2 regions of the Kineococcus glutinatus genome follow, and region 1 is predicted to be linked to the other one. Evidence: riboswitches for the same ligand, from Rfam matches in the RefSeq annotation. Region 1 holds a riboswitch; the other holds the start of a gene.
The links. Region 1 has a riboswitch for S-adenosylmethionine ahead of ABEB16_RS01305 (methylenetetrahydrofolate reductase). Riboswitches for the same ligand answer to the same signal wherever they lie in the genome.
Positions count from the first base shown of each region.

Region 2: it holds a riboswitch for S-adenosylmethionine, as region 1 does, so the genes downstream of both, ABEB16_RS07395 (cysteine dioxygenase) here and ABEB16_RS01305 (methylenetetrahydrofolate reductase) in region 1, are expected to answer to the same signal.

Region 1 covers NZ_BAABIL010000018.1:58-5,627, forward strand. Annotated here, with positions in the region: gene metE (5-methyltetrahydropteroyltriglutamate--homocysteine S-methyltransferase) at 1-2,316, opposite strand, end outside; gene ABEB16_RS01305 (methylenetetrahydrofolate reductase) at 2,363-3,361, opposite strand; SAM riboswitch class I at 3,420-3,514, opposite strand; gene ABEB16_RS01310 (DUF485 domain-containing protein) at 3,700-4,080, shown strand; gene ABEB16_RS01315 (solute symporter family protein) at 4,077-5,570, shown strand, end outside.
Region 2 covers NZ_BAABIL010000172.1:63-6,539, forward strand. Annotated here, with positions in the region: gene ABEB16_RS07380 (universal stress protein) at 73-471, shown strand; gene ABEB16_RS07385 (RNA polymerase sigma factor) at 673-2,202, shown strand; gene ABEB16_RS07390 (rhodanese-like domain-containing protein) at 2,288-2,752, opposite strand; gene ABEB16_RS07395 (cysteine dioxygenase) at 2,749-3,264, opposite strand; SAM riboswitch class IV at 3,483-3,594, opposite strand; gene ABEB16_RS07400 (DUF456 domain-containing protein) at 3,667-4,155, opposite strand; gene ABEB16_RS07405 (DUF7455 domain-containing protein) at 4,210-4,437, opposite strand; gene ABEB16_RS07410 (DNA gyrase/topoisomerase IV subunit B) at 4,644-6,477, shown strand, end outside.

The DNA of each region.
Region 1 (5,570 bases):
CACGCGGGAGGCCCGCACCGCGCGGGTGGCGGCGATGAGGTTGCGCAGCGACGCCTCGGTCTCGGCGTAACCGCGGGTCTTCAGGCCGCAGTCGGGGTTGATCCACAGGTTGCGCTCGGGGATGGACGCCGCCGCGAGGCGCACCAGCTCCTCGACCTCCTCGGCGCTGGGCACCCGCGGGGAGTGGATGTCGTAGACGCCCGGCCCGATCCCCCGGGCGAAACCGGCGGCGGCGATCTCCGGGACGACCTCCATGCGGGAACGCGCGGCCTCGATGCTCGTCACGTCGGCGTCGAGGCCGTCGATCGCGCCGATGACCTCCCCGAACTCCGAGTAGCACAGGTGGGTGTGGACCTGCGTGGTGTCGGCCGCGCCCGAGGTGGCCAGGCGGAACGACCCCACCGACCAGTCGAGGTAGGCGGGCTGGTCGGCGGCCTTCAGCGGCAGCAGCTCCCGCAGGGCGGGCTCGTCGACCTGGATGATGCCGATGCCCGCGGCCTCCAGGTCGGCGATCTCGTCGCGCAGCGCCAGCGCGACCTGCCGCGCCGTGTCGCCGAGGGGCTGGTCGTCGCGCACGAACGACCAGGCCAGGATCGTCACCGGCCCGGTGAGCATGCCCTTGACCGGCTTGGCCGTGCGGGAGGCCGCGTAGGTGGACCAGTCCACCGTCATCGGCGCGGGCCGGGTCACGTCGCCCCACAGGATCGGCGGGCGCACGCAGCGCGAGCCGTAGGACTGCACCCACCCGTTGGCCGTCACCGCGAAGCCGTCCAGCAGCTCCGCGAAGTACTGCACCATGTCGTTGCGCTCCGGCTCGCCGTGGACGAGCACGTCCAGGCCGAGCTCCTCCTGCAGCGCGATCACGCGGTCGATCTCCGCCCGCATCGCGGCGGTGTAACCGTCGTCGGGCAGCTCGCCCTTGGCCCACGCCGCGCGCGCCCGGCGGATCTCCGCCGTCTGCGGGAAGGACCCGATGGTCGTCGTCGGCAGCGGCGGCAGGTCGAGCACCCCGTCCTGGGCCGCGCGGCGCACCGCGTAGTCGCTGCGCGCGAAGTCGGCGGCGGACAGCCCCCCCAGGCGCTCGCGCACCGCGGGGACCACGACGCCCTCGGCGCCCAGCCGGTCGCGGCGGGCCTGCGCGGACGCCTGCAGCGCACCGGCCGCACCCGCCGGGTCCTCCAGGGCCGCGGCGAGCGCGACGACCTCGGCGACCTTCTGGTCGGCGAAGGCCAGCCAGCCGCGCAGCCGCTCGGGCAGCTGCGGCTCGTCGGCCGTGTCGTGCGGCACGTGCAGCAGGGAGGTCGACGTGCCGGCGGCGACCGAGCGGGCCAGCGGCCGCAGCGCCTCCAGCTTCGCCAGTGCCGCGGCCAGGTCGGCCCGCCAGACGTTGTGCCCGTCGACGACGCCGCCGAGGACGGCCTTGGTCTCCAGGCCGGGCACGGGACCGGCGGGCACGGCACCGCGGACCAGGTCGAGCGCGAGGGCCTCCACGTCCGTGCCGGCCAGCACCGGCAGGAACTCCCCCAGGTCGCCGTAGGGCGCGGCCACCAGCAGGGACGGGCGGCCCTCGACGGCGGTGAGCGCGCCGTAGGCCTGGCGCACGGCCGCGGCCACGGCCGCGGTGTCGGCGGTGAGGACGTCCGAGACCAGGGCCGGCTCGTCCAGCTGCACCCAGGTGGCGCCGGCGGCGGCCAGCGCGCGCAGCAGCTCGGCGTAGACCGGCACGAGGTCGGCGAGCCGGCTCAGCGGCGCGAAACCCGCCGGCGCGCCGTCGGCGGGCTTGGACAGCAGCAGGAACGTCACCGGACCCACGAGCACGGGGCGGGTGAGGAAGCCGTCGGCCAGGCCCTCGGCGAACTCCCGCACCGCGCGGTCGTCGGCGAGGCGGAACGCCGTGTCCGGGCCGATCTCCGGGACGAGGTAGTGGTAGTTGGAGTCGAACCACTTCGTCATCTCCAGGGGCGCGTCCTCGCCGCGGCCCCGGGCGATCGTGGAGTAGCCCTGCAGGTCGACCCGCCCGTCGGCGCCGACGACGTCGGCGAAGCGCGCGGGCACGGCGCCCACCGCGACGGCGGCGTCGAGGACCTGGTCGTAGTACGACGAGGCCGACGGGATGGAGGCGTCGTGGGCGGGCAGGCCCAGGGCGTTGAGGCGCCGGCGGGTGCGGGCGCGCAGCTCGGCGGCCGCCGCCTCGGTCTCCTCGACGGAGGCGCGCCCGGCCCACAGGGCCTCCAGCGCCTTCTTCAGCTCCCGCCGCGGGCCGATCCGGGGGTAGCCCAGGATGGTGGTGGGCAGGCGGGTGGCGTCGTGCGTCATGGTCGTCCCCTCCCGTCCGGGACCGCTCGCGGGCCCGGACGCGGTGTCAGTGCTGCGCCTGGCGCAGCGTGGTGGAGTGAGATGCCGTGACCCACGGCCCGCTGGCCAGGTCGGGGGCCGGAACGGCCCCGCCGCCGAGGTGTGCGCCCTCGAGCAGGTCAAGTGCGGCGTGGTGCGTGTTGAACGTGTAGACGTGCAGCCCCGGGGCGCCCGCGTCGAGCACGCGGCGCGCGAGCACCGCGCCGGCGCGGATCCCCTCGGCGTGCACGGCCGCGGGGCCGTGCTCCGCGGCGGCCTCCAGCCGCGCCAGCAGCGCGCGCGGCACGGCCACCCCCGTCAGCCCCTGCAGGCGCAGCAGGCGACCGGGGTCGGTCATCGGGATGATCCCGGGCAGCAGCGGGATCGTGACGCCCGCGGCACGCGCCGCGGCGACGTGGCGGGTGTAGTCGTGCGCCTCGTAGAAGACCTGCGTGATGGCGAAGTCGGCGCCCGCGCGCTGCTTGGCCAGCAGCACCTCGACGTCGCCCGCGCCCCGCTGCACCGGCGGCGCGGCCGGGAAGGCCGCCACGGCGATGCTCAGCGGCCCCTCGTCGACGGGGCGGTCGGGGCTGGTGGCGCGGTGGCAGCGGTCGACGACCTGCAGCAGCTCCACGAGGTCGCAGGCGCGCGCCACGCCGTCCGGGTGCGGCTGCCAGTCCGGCTGCCCCGCCGGCGGGTCCCCGCGCAGGGCCAGGAAGCTGCGCACGCCCACATCGAGGTAGTCGCGGACCGTCCCGATGACCTCGGCGCGGGAGGCGCCGACGCACGTCAGGTGCGCGACGACGGGCACGGGCGTGCTGGTCAGCACGTGCCGCACCAGGTCCCGGCTCGTGGAGCGGGTCGAGCCCGAGGCCCCGTAGGTGACGGAGAAGAAGTCCGGCCCGCACCCGGCGAGGGCGTCGACGGTGCGCAGCAGCTGCTCGGCGGCCGCCGGGCTGCGCGGGGGGTAGAGCTCGAAGGAGATCGTGGGCCGCGCGGGGTCGCTCACCAGGCGCGCGACGCTCATGCGCGCACCCCGGGCGGGCAGGAGGCGTCGCAGGGGGGACCGGTGCAGGGCATCTCTCTCTCCATCGCACCTGGCGTTAGCACCCTCTCCCGGTCGCCCGGGGGGTTGCTGCGGCGTCGTCGAGCCAGGACTCTCGGCCGCTCTGGATGGTGCGAGCAGATTAACCAGCCCGGGCCGCACCCTTCAAGTCGCTCCCCCGGTCGGCCCCGGGCCCCGCGACACGCCTTCCGGAAGCCCTTGCGGAAACGGCCTGCACCGGCGGGGGGAGCAACTACTGTGTGCGCGACCACGGCGCCCCCCGGGAGCGGGACGGCGCGCGAGCGGACGAGGAGGTCTGCATGGACACGCACGGCGCCACACCGGCGCACCGGGGTGCCGTCACCCGCACCGCCTACCAGGACGTCCGGGAGAGCCCGGAGTTCGCGGCGCTGCGCCGCAGGTTCCGCCGGTTCGTCTTCCCGATGACCGGGCTGTTCCTCGTCTGGTACTTCACCTACGTGCTGCTGGCCGACTACGCCCACGGCTTCATGAGCACGCCGGTCGTGGGCAACGTCAACGTCGGGCTCCTGCTGGGCCTGGGCCAGTTCGTGTCCACGTTCGCCATCACCACCGCCTACGTCCGCTGGGCGGACCGCCACTTCGACCCCGAGGCCGACGAGCTGCGCCAGCGCGTCGAGCGCGTCCTCGACGGCGGCGGCGAGGGCGGGGTGCTGCGGTGAGGACCGCACCGGTCGCCCCCGCGACGGACATCGGCAGCCCGTCCGTCAACATCGCCATCTTCGCCCTCTTCGTCGTCGTGACGATGGCCGTGGTGGTGCGGGCCAGCCGCAACAACCGCAGCGCCGCCGACTTCTACGCCGGCGGTCGCTCCTTCACCGGCGGGCAGAACGGCACCGCCATCGCCGGGGACTACCTCTCGGCGGCGAGCTTCCTCGGCATCGCCGGGGCCATCGCCGTCTACGGCTACGACGGTTTCCTGTACTCCATCGGCTTCCTGGTGGCCTGGCTGGTCGCGCTGCTGCTCGTCGCGGAGCTGCTGCGCAACACCGGGCGCTTCACGATGGCCGACGTCCTCAGCTTCCGGCTGCAGGAACGGCCGGTGCGCACGGCCGCGGCCATCTCCACGCAGGCGGTCACCTTCTTCTACCTGCTCGCCCAGATGGCCGGGGCCGGCGGCCTCGTGGCGCTGCTGCTGGGCATCGAGGGCAAGACCGGCCAGAACGTCGTCATCGCCGTCGTCGGTGCCGTCATGATCCTCTACGTCCTCGTCGGCGGGATGAAGGGCACCACCTGGGTGCAGATCATCAAGGCCGCCCTCCTCGTGGTGGGTGCGGCGGTCATGACGGTCTGGGTGCTGGCGCAGCACGGTTTCAACCTCTCGGAACTGCTCGGCGCGGCCGCCGCGCGGGGCGGTGAGGCGGTGCTGGGGCCGGGTGCCCAGTACGGCGCGAACCCGACGTCCCAGCTCAACTTCCTGTCGCTGTCCCTGGCGCTGGTGCTGGGCACCGCGGGCCTGCCCCACGTGCTGATGCGCTTCTACACGGTGCCCACGTCCAAGGAGGCCCGCCGCAGCGTCGTGTGGGCCATCTGGATCATCGGCTTCTTCTACCTCTTCACCCTGGTGCTGGGCTACGGCGCCGGCGCCCTGGTGGGCAGGGACACGATCCTGGCCGCGCCGGGCAAGGTGAACTCGGCGGCCCCGCTGCTGGCGTACGAGCTCGGCGGCACGGTGCTGCTCGGCATCATCGCCGCGGTGGCCTTCGCGACGATCCTCGCGGTCGTGGCCGGCCTGGCGATCACCGCCAGCGCCTCGTTCGCGCACGACATCTACGCCAGCGTGGTCAAGCGGGGCCGGGTGACCCCCGACGAGGAGGTGCGGGTCGCGCGCCTGGCCGTCCTGGTCATCGGGGCGGTGGCCATCGTCGGCGGCATCTTCGCCAACGGGCAGAACGTCGCCTTCCTCGTCGCGCTGGCCTTCGCCGTCGCGGCCAGCGCGAACCTGCCGACGATCCTGTATTCGCTGTTCTGGTCGCGCTTCACCACGCGCGGTGCGCTGTGGAGCATCTACGGCGGCCTGATCTCCTGCGTGGTGCTCATCGCGCTCTCGCCGGTGGTCTCCGGCAAGACGGACCCGAACACCGGCGCGAGCCTGTCCATGATCACGGACCCGTCCATCGACTTCTCGTGGTTCCCGCTGGAGAACCCCGGG
Region 2 (6,477 bases), on a different contig from region 1:
TCGGGTACGGTCTGCCCGTCCCGGCGGTGCACGGCGCCGGACCCCGCCGCCACCCCGTGCCCGGAGGACCACATGGCGATCGTCGTCGGCCTGGTGGCCACGCCCGAGGGCCGCGCCGCCCTGGAACACGCCGCGGCCGCAGCCCTCAGGGAGGGTGTGGCGCTCGTGGCGGTCCGCAGCGTCCGGCAGGGCCGGGAGCAGGACGCCGAGGAGCTGGCCGAGCTCGAGGCCGTGCACGCCCGGGCGGTGCAGGAGCTGACCGCCGCGGGGCTCGGGCACCAGGTGCGCGAGGTCCCCGACAGCCTCGACTCCGCCGACGACCTCGTCACCGCCGCCGAGGAGGTCGACGCCGGGCTCATCGTGATCGGGTTGCGCCGGCGCACGCCCGTCGGCAAGCTCATCCTCGGTTCCAGCGCCCAGCGGATCCTGCTGGACGCCCCCTGCCCCGTCCTGGCCGTCAAGGCCCCCTGAGGACCCCGGGCCCCGGTCCGCGGCGCCGCCGGCCGGGCGACTCGCGTCCGCGGACGAGCGCGCCGTTGCGCCGGACGTGCCACAATCGGCGGTTGGTGTTCCTCCCCGGGCATGTTCGACCGGGGTCCGGTGTTGAGCACAGCGGTTGACACCCGCGGTCGCTGCTCGCGACCCGTTCCGCCCCTCGACGAAAGGCAGTACGTGTCGTCGGCATCGACCTCCCGGCCGCTCCCACCCGAGTTCGCCCACGAGTCCTTCCAGCAGCTCATGCAGGAGGGAACCGCCCGCGGCTTCGTCGAGGCGCAGGCCGTGCGCACCGCCTGCGAGGACGCGCAGCTGCCGCTGCAGCGCATGAAGGCCGTGCTGCGCGCCCTCGACGACGCCGGTGTCACCGTGCGGGTCGACGAGCCCCCCAAGCGGGCCGTGGCCGCCGCCTCCAGCCGCCGCACGACCTCCACCGCCACGGCCGCCAAGAGCACCGCCGCCAAGACCACGCGTCCCCCGGCCAAGCGGGCGGCCAAGGCCGCGGCCCCGGAGGAGGGCGCCGCACCGGCGCGCGCCGCCAAGGCCGCGCCGGCGAAGGCCGCCGCCAAGGCCGCCCCGGCGAAGGCCGCCGCCAAGGCCGCCCCGGGTGCGGAGGCGGACGTGCCCCTGGAGGACATCCCCGTCGACGACGCGGTCCTCACCGATGTGCCCGCCGGCGCCCTGGAGGAGGTCGACGGGATCGCCGACGCCCCCGAGGCCGCCCCGCAGACCGCCGGTGGCTTCGTGCTCACCGACGACGACGACGACGCCCCGGCGCAGCAGGTCGCGACCGCCGGTGCCACCGCCGACCCGGTCAAGGACTACCTCAAGCAGATCGGCAAGGTCGCCCTCCTCAACGCCGAGCAGGAGGTCGAGCTCGCCAAGCGCATCGAGGCCGGCCTCTTCGCGGAGGAGAAGCTGCACTCCGGTGCCCAGCTGGACCCCAAGCTCAAGCGCGAGCTGTGGTGGATCGCCGAGGACGGCCGCCGCGCCAAGAACCACCTGCTCGAGGCCAACCTGCGCCTCGTGGTGTCCCTCGCCAAGCGCTACACCGGCCGCGGCATGCTCTTCCTGGACCTGATCCAGGAGGGCAACCTCGGCCTGATCCGCGCGGTGGAGAAGTTCGACTACACCAAGGGCTACAAGTTCTCCACCTACGCGACGTGGTGGATCCGGCAGGCCATCACCCGCGCCATGGCCGACCAGGCCCGCACCATCCGCATCCCGGTGCACATGGTGGAGGTCATCAACAAGCTCGCCCGGGTGCAGCGGCAGATGCTGCAGGACCTCGGTCGCGAGCCCACCCCGGAGGAGCTCGCCAAGGAGCTCGACATGACCCCGGAGAAGGTCGTCGAGGTCCAGAAGTACGGGCGTGAGCCGATCTCGCTGCACACCCCGCTGGGTGAGGACGGCGACTCCGAGTTCGGCGACCTCATCGAGGACTCCGAGGCCGTGGTGCCCGCCGACGCGGTGAGCTTCACCCTGCTGCAGGAGCAGCTGCACTCGGTGCTGGACACCCTGTCCGAGCGGGAGGCGGGCGTGGTCTCCATGCGCTTCGGGCTCACCGACGGCCAGCCGAAGACCCTCGACGAGATCGGCAAGGTCTACGGCGTCACCCGCGAGCGGATCCGGCAGATCGAGTCCAAGACGATGTCGAAGCTGCGCCACCCCTCGCGCTCGCAGGTGCTGCGCGACTACCTGGACTGACGCGGTCCGGGCCACCGCCCGGCACGCACACGGCCCCGTCACCTCCCGGTGACGGGGCCGTGTGCACAGCGGGGCCCTCGGCCGGTCAGCCCTGCGGCGCCGGTGCGGTGGCGGAGACGACCTCCCCGGCCGGTGTCCAGCCCCGCACCACGGGCAGGCCGCCGTCGCGCCAGGCGGCGAGCCCGCCCACCACGTCCGTGGCCCGGTGCACGCCCACGTCCTGCAGGGCCGCGGCCGCGAGGCTGGAGGTGTAGCCCTCCTGGCAGAGCACGATCACGCGCAGGTCGTGGTCGGCCCCGGGGATCGCCGCGCCGGACGTGGGGTCCAGGCGCCACTCCAGGACGTTGCGCTCCAGGACGAGCGCGCCGGGCACCTCACCCTCGGTCAGCCGCTGGGCCATGGGCCTGATGTCGACGAGCAGGGCGCCGGCGGCCTGCTCGGCGTGCGCCTGCACCGGGGTGAGGCGGTCCAGCCGGGCGCGCGCCCGTGCGAGCACGTCGGCGATGCCGGGCCGGGCGCGGGTGCCCACCGACGGCGCGGGGGCGGTCACGCGTCCACCTCCGGCTCGTCAGTGCGCACGGTCCGCACCCGCGTCAGGCCGGTGCCGGTCACCGCGTAGAAGGACATGCGCTGCAGCCGGGGTGCGTAGGCGTGGATGCTGACCGCCGGCTCGTCGTGGTCGTTGCGGACGTCGTGCACGACGTCGGGCTCGACGGTGCGCGCCCCGCCGGCGGGGGTGAGCGGGACCGCGTGCAGGGCGCCGTCCCGGGTGGCGCGGCTCTCGGTGAGGGTTCCGGCCACGACGGTGAAGGCGGCCGCGGACCCACCGTGGTCGTGCAGGTCGGTGCCCTGGCTGCGCAGCCAGGTCAGCAGCCAGACGTCGACCCCGGCGGGGGCGTCCAGCCGCGTCCACCAGCGCTCGGCGGCGCCGAACCGGACGGCGGGGCGCCACAGCTGCGGGCGGGCGGCGATGCCGCGCACCAGGGCGGCGAGGGTGCGGGTGGCCTCCGAGGCGGGCAGGGCCGCGGCGGGGACGGGCGGGGACAGGGGTTGTGTGGTCACGTCGACCTCCGGGACGGGGCGCGGACCGCGGGCAGCGGTGCCGCGAGGCTGGACGGGTGCGGGCCGGTGCTCAGGCCGGGGCGCTCCCGGGACAGCGGGCGCTGGAGGTGCGCATGAGGTCGACGTGGCGGCGCGCGCGCAGCAGCGGCAGACGCCGGGGTGGGGGAGGTGCGGTGGGTGTCACGGGAGCTCCGGTGGCCGGGGGGACCCGGGCGCCGGGTCCGCGCTTGCCCCCGCGCGGCGCGGGGGCCCGGTCATCACCCGGGGCACCCCGCCGCGGAGGAGGGTTGCCGGCCAGCGAGCCGGGGCTTGGCGCTGGCGCTCATGACCTGGGACGAGGATGGGCGAGACCTCTTGCAGTGTCAACTTCCCCCGGCCGGCGGCTCCGACCGGCCGCCGGCCTCAGCCGCGCAGCGCCCAGGCCGACCCGGCCCACAGGGCCACGGCCAGCAGCCCGGCACCCAGCTCGATCGCGACGCTGAGGCCGGCGGCCTGCAGCGCCTGGACGGTCGAGCGCCAGGCGTCGGCGCCCGCACCGCGCAGCCGCGCGGCCTCGGCCAGGTAGACCCCGAGGACGAAGCCCAGCGGCAGGCCCACGACGGGCAGCACGAAGAAGCCGACGACGCCCAGGGCGCCGCCGGCGAGCAGGGTGCGGTCGGGGATGCCCGCGCGGCGCATGCGGCGCCCGGGCAGCAGGTACTTGGCGACCTGCCCACCGCTGACGAGGGCGGCCACACCGACGAGCGCCCACCAGGCGGGCCCGCCCGTCAGCCACGCCCACACCGCCGCCGAGGCGACGACGAGCACGGGCCCGGGCAGGACCGGCACGAGGGTGCCCACCAGCCCCACGGCCATCGCGAGGGCGACGAGCAGGAGCCCGGCGTCACCCATCGGTCATCGGGTGCCGCCGGGCTCCGTCGCCCCGTGGTCGGTGCAGGTGGTGGGTCAGCGCTCGTCGTCCTTCGCCGAGGCCGGGGTGGCCTCCAGCCGCTGCGTCTCGTCCTGGATGTCCAGGGCGACCAGGCGCAGCGCGTCGCGGTGCTCGCGGCCGTGGTGGGCGCAGAACAGCAGCTCCCCACCGGATCCGAGCACGACGCGCACGTACGCCTGGGCCCCGCAGCGGTCGCAGCGGTCTGCCGCGGTCAGCGGGTCGTTGGCAAGGGCTGTGGTCACGGGGCTCCTTCCGTGGTGCTCGGTAGTGCGGGCCCCCGTGGTGCGGGACCAGCGCGGTGCAGCGGGCGAGCACGGCGACCCGCTGCGACCGCCATCCTCTCCAACATCCAACCACCTGCCACCGTTCCCACGGCCGCGCATCGCCCGTTCGCCGTGAGCGGATCCGGCGGCCCGGGGGTGTCGGGGACCTCGCATAACCTGTCCGGGTGAGTGCTGATCCCCTCGACCCCGCCCCCGCCGCCCGGGGCCGGCGCCCCGCGAAGGCGGAGCCGGAGGGCTACACCGCCGCGCACCTCCTCGTGCTGGAGGGCCTGGAGGCCGTCCGCAAGCGCCCCGGCATGTACATCGGCTCCACGGACTCCCGGGGCCTCATGCACTGCCTGTGGGAGATCATCGACAACTCCGTCGACGAGGCGCTCGGCGGGCACTGCTCGACGATCCTCGTCGTCCTGCACGCCGACTCCTCCGTCGAGGTCCGCGACGACGGCCGGGGCATCCCCGTCGACGTCGAGCCCCGCACCGGCCTGTCCGGGGTGGAGGTCGTCTTCACGCACCTGCACGCCGGCGGCAAGTTCGGCGGCGGTTCCTACTCCGCCTCCGGGGGCCTGCACGGCGTCGGCGCCAGCGTCGTCAACGCCCTCTCCGCGCGTCTGGACGTCGAGGTGGACCGCGGCGGCAGGACGCACGCCACGAGCTTCCGCCGCGGCGTGCCGGGCCGCTTCGCCGGGGACGGGCCCGAGGCCCCGTTCGAGCGGCGGACGGGGCTGGAGGTCGCGGGCCGCGCCAAGCGGGGCGTCACCGGCACCCGGGTGCGCTACTGGGCCGACCGGCAGATCTTCCTCAAGGAGGCGGAGTTCTCCTACGCCGACCTCGTCGCCCGCGCCCGGCAGACGTCCTTCCTGGTCCCGGGCCTGACCATCGTGATCCGCGACGAGCGCGGCCTGCCCGGCACGCCCGCGGAGCACGGCCCGCACGAGGAGACCTTCCGCCACGACGGCGGCATCGGCGAGTTCGCCGACTTCCTCAGCCCCGACCCGCCCGTCACGGCCGTCTGGCGGCTGCAGGGCAGCGACGTGTTCCGCGAGAACGTGCCCGTCCTGGACGACGACGGGCACATGACCGTCACGGAGGTGGAGCGCCGCTGCGAGGTGGACGTGGCGCTGCGCTGGGGCACCGGCTACGACACCAGGGTCCAGTCGTTCGTCAACATCATCGCCACGCCCAAGGGCGGCACGCACATGGCGGGCTTCGAGCAGACGCTGCTCAAGGTGCTGCGCAAGCAGGTGGAGCTCAACGCCCGCCGCCTCAAGGCGACCGGCAAGGACGACAAGCTGGAGAAGGACGACGTCCTGGCGGGGCTGACCGCCGTCGTCACCGTCCGCCTCGCCGAGCCGCAGTTCGAGGGCCAGACCAAGGAGGTGCTGGGCACCGCCGCGGTGCGCCCGATCGTCGCCCGCATCGTCGAGCGCGAGCTGACCGCGGTGCTGACCTCCACCCGGCGCGACGAGAAGCAGCAGGCCAGCGTGCTGCTGGAGAAGGTCGTCTCGGAGATGAAGGCGCGGGTCTCCGCCCGCGTGCACAAGGAGACCCAGCGGCGCAAGAACGCGCTGGAGACGTCGTCCCTGCCGGCCAAGCTCAAGGACTGCCGCAGCGAGGACGTCTCGGCCACCGAGCTGTTCCTCGTCGAGGGGGACTCCGCCCTCGGCACGGCCAACGTGGCCCGCAACTCCGAGCACCAGGCGCTGCTGCCGCTGCGCGGCAAGATCCTCAACGTCCAGAAGGCCTCGGTGGCCGACATGCTGAAGAACGCCGAGTGCGCCGCCATCATCCAGGTCGTCGGGGCCGGCTCGGGCCGCAGCTTCGACCTGGACGCCGCCCGCTACGGCAAGGTGGTGCTCATGACGGACGCCGACGTCGACGGCGCCCACATCCGCACCCTGCTGCTGACGCTGTTCTTCCGGTACATGCGCCCGCTGGTGGAGGCCGGTCGCGTCTTCGCGGCGATGCCGCCGCTGCACCGGGTGGAGGTGTCCGGCTCCG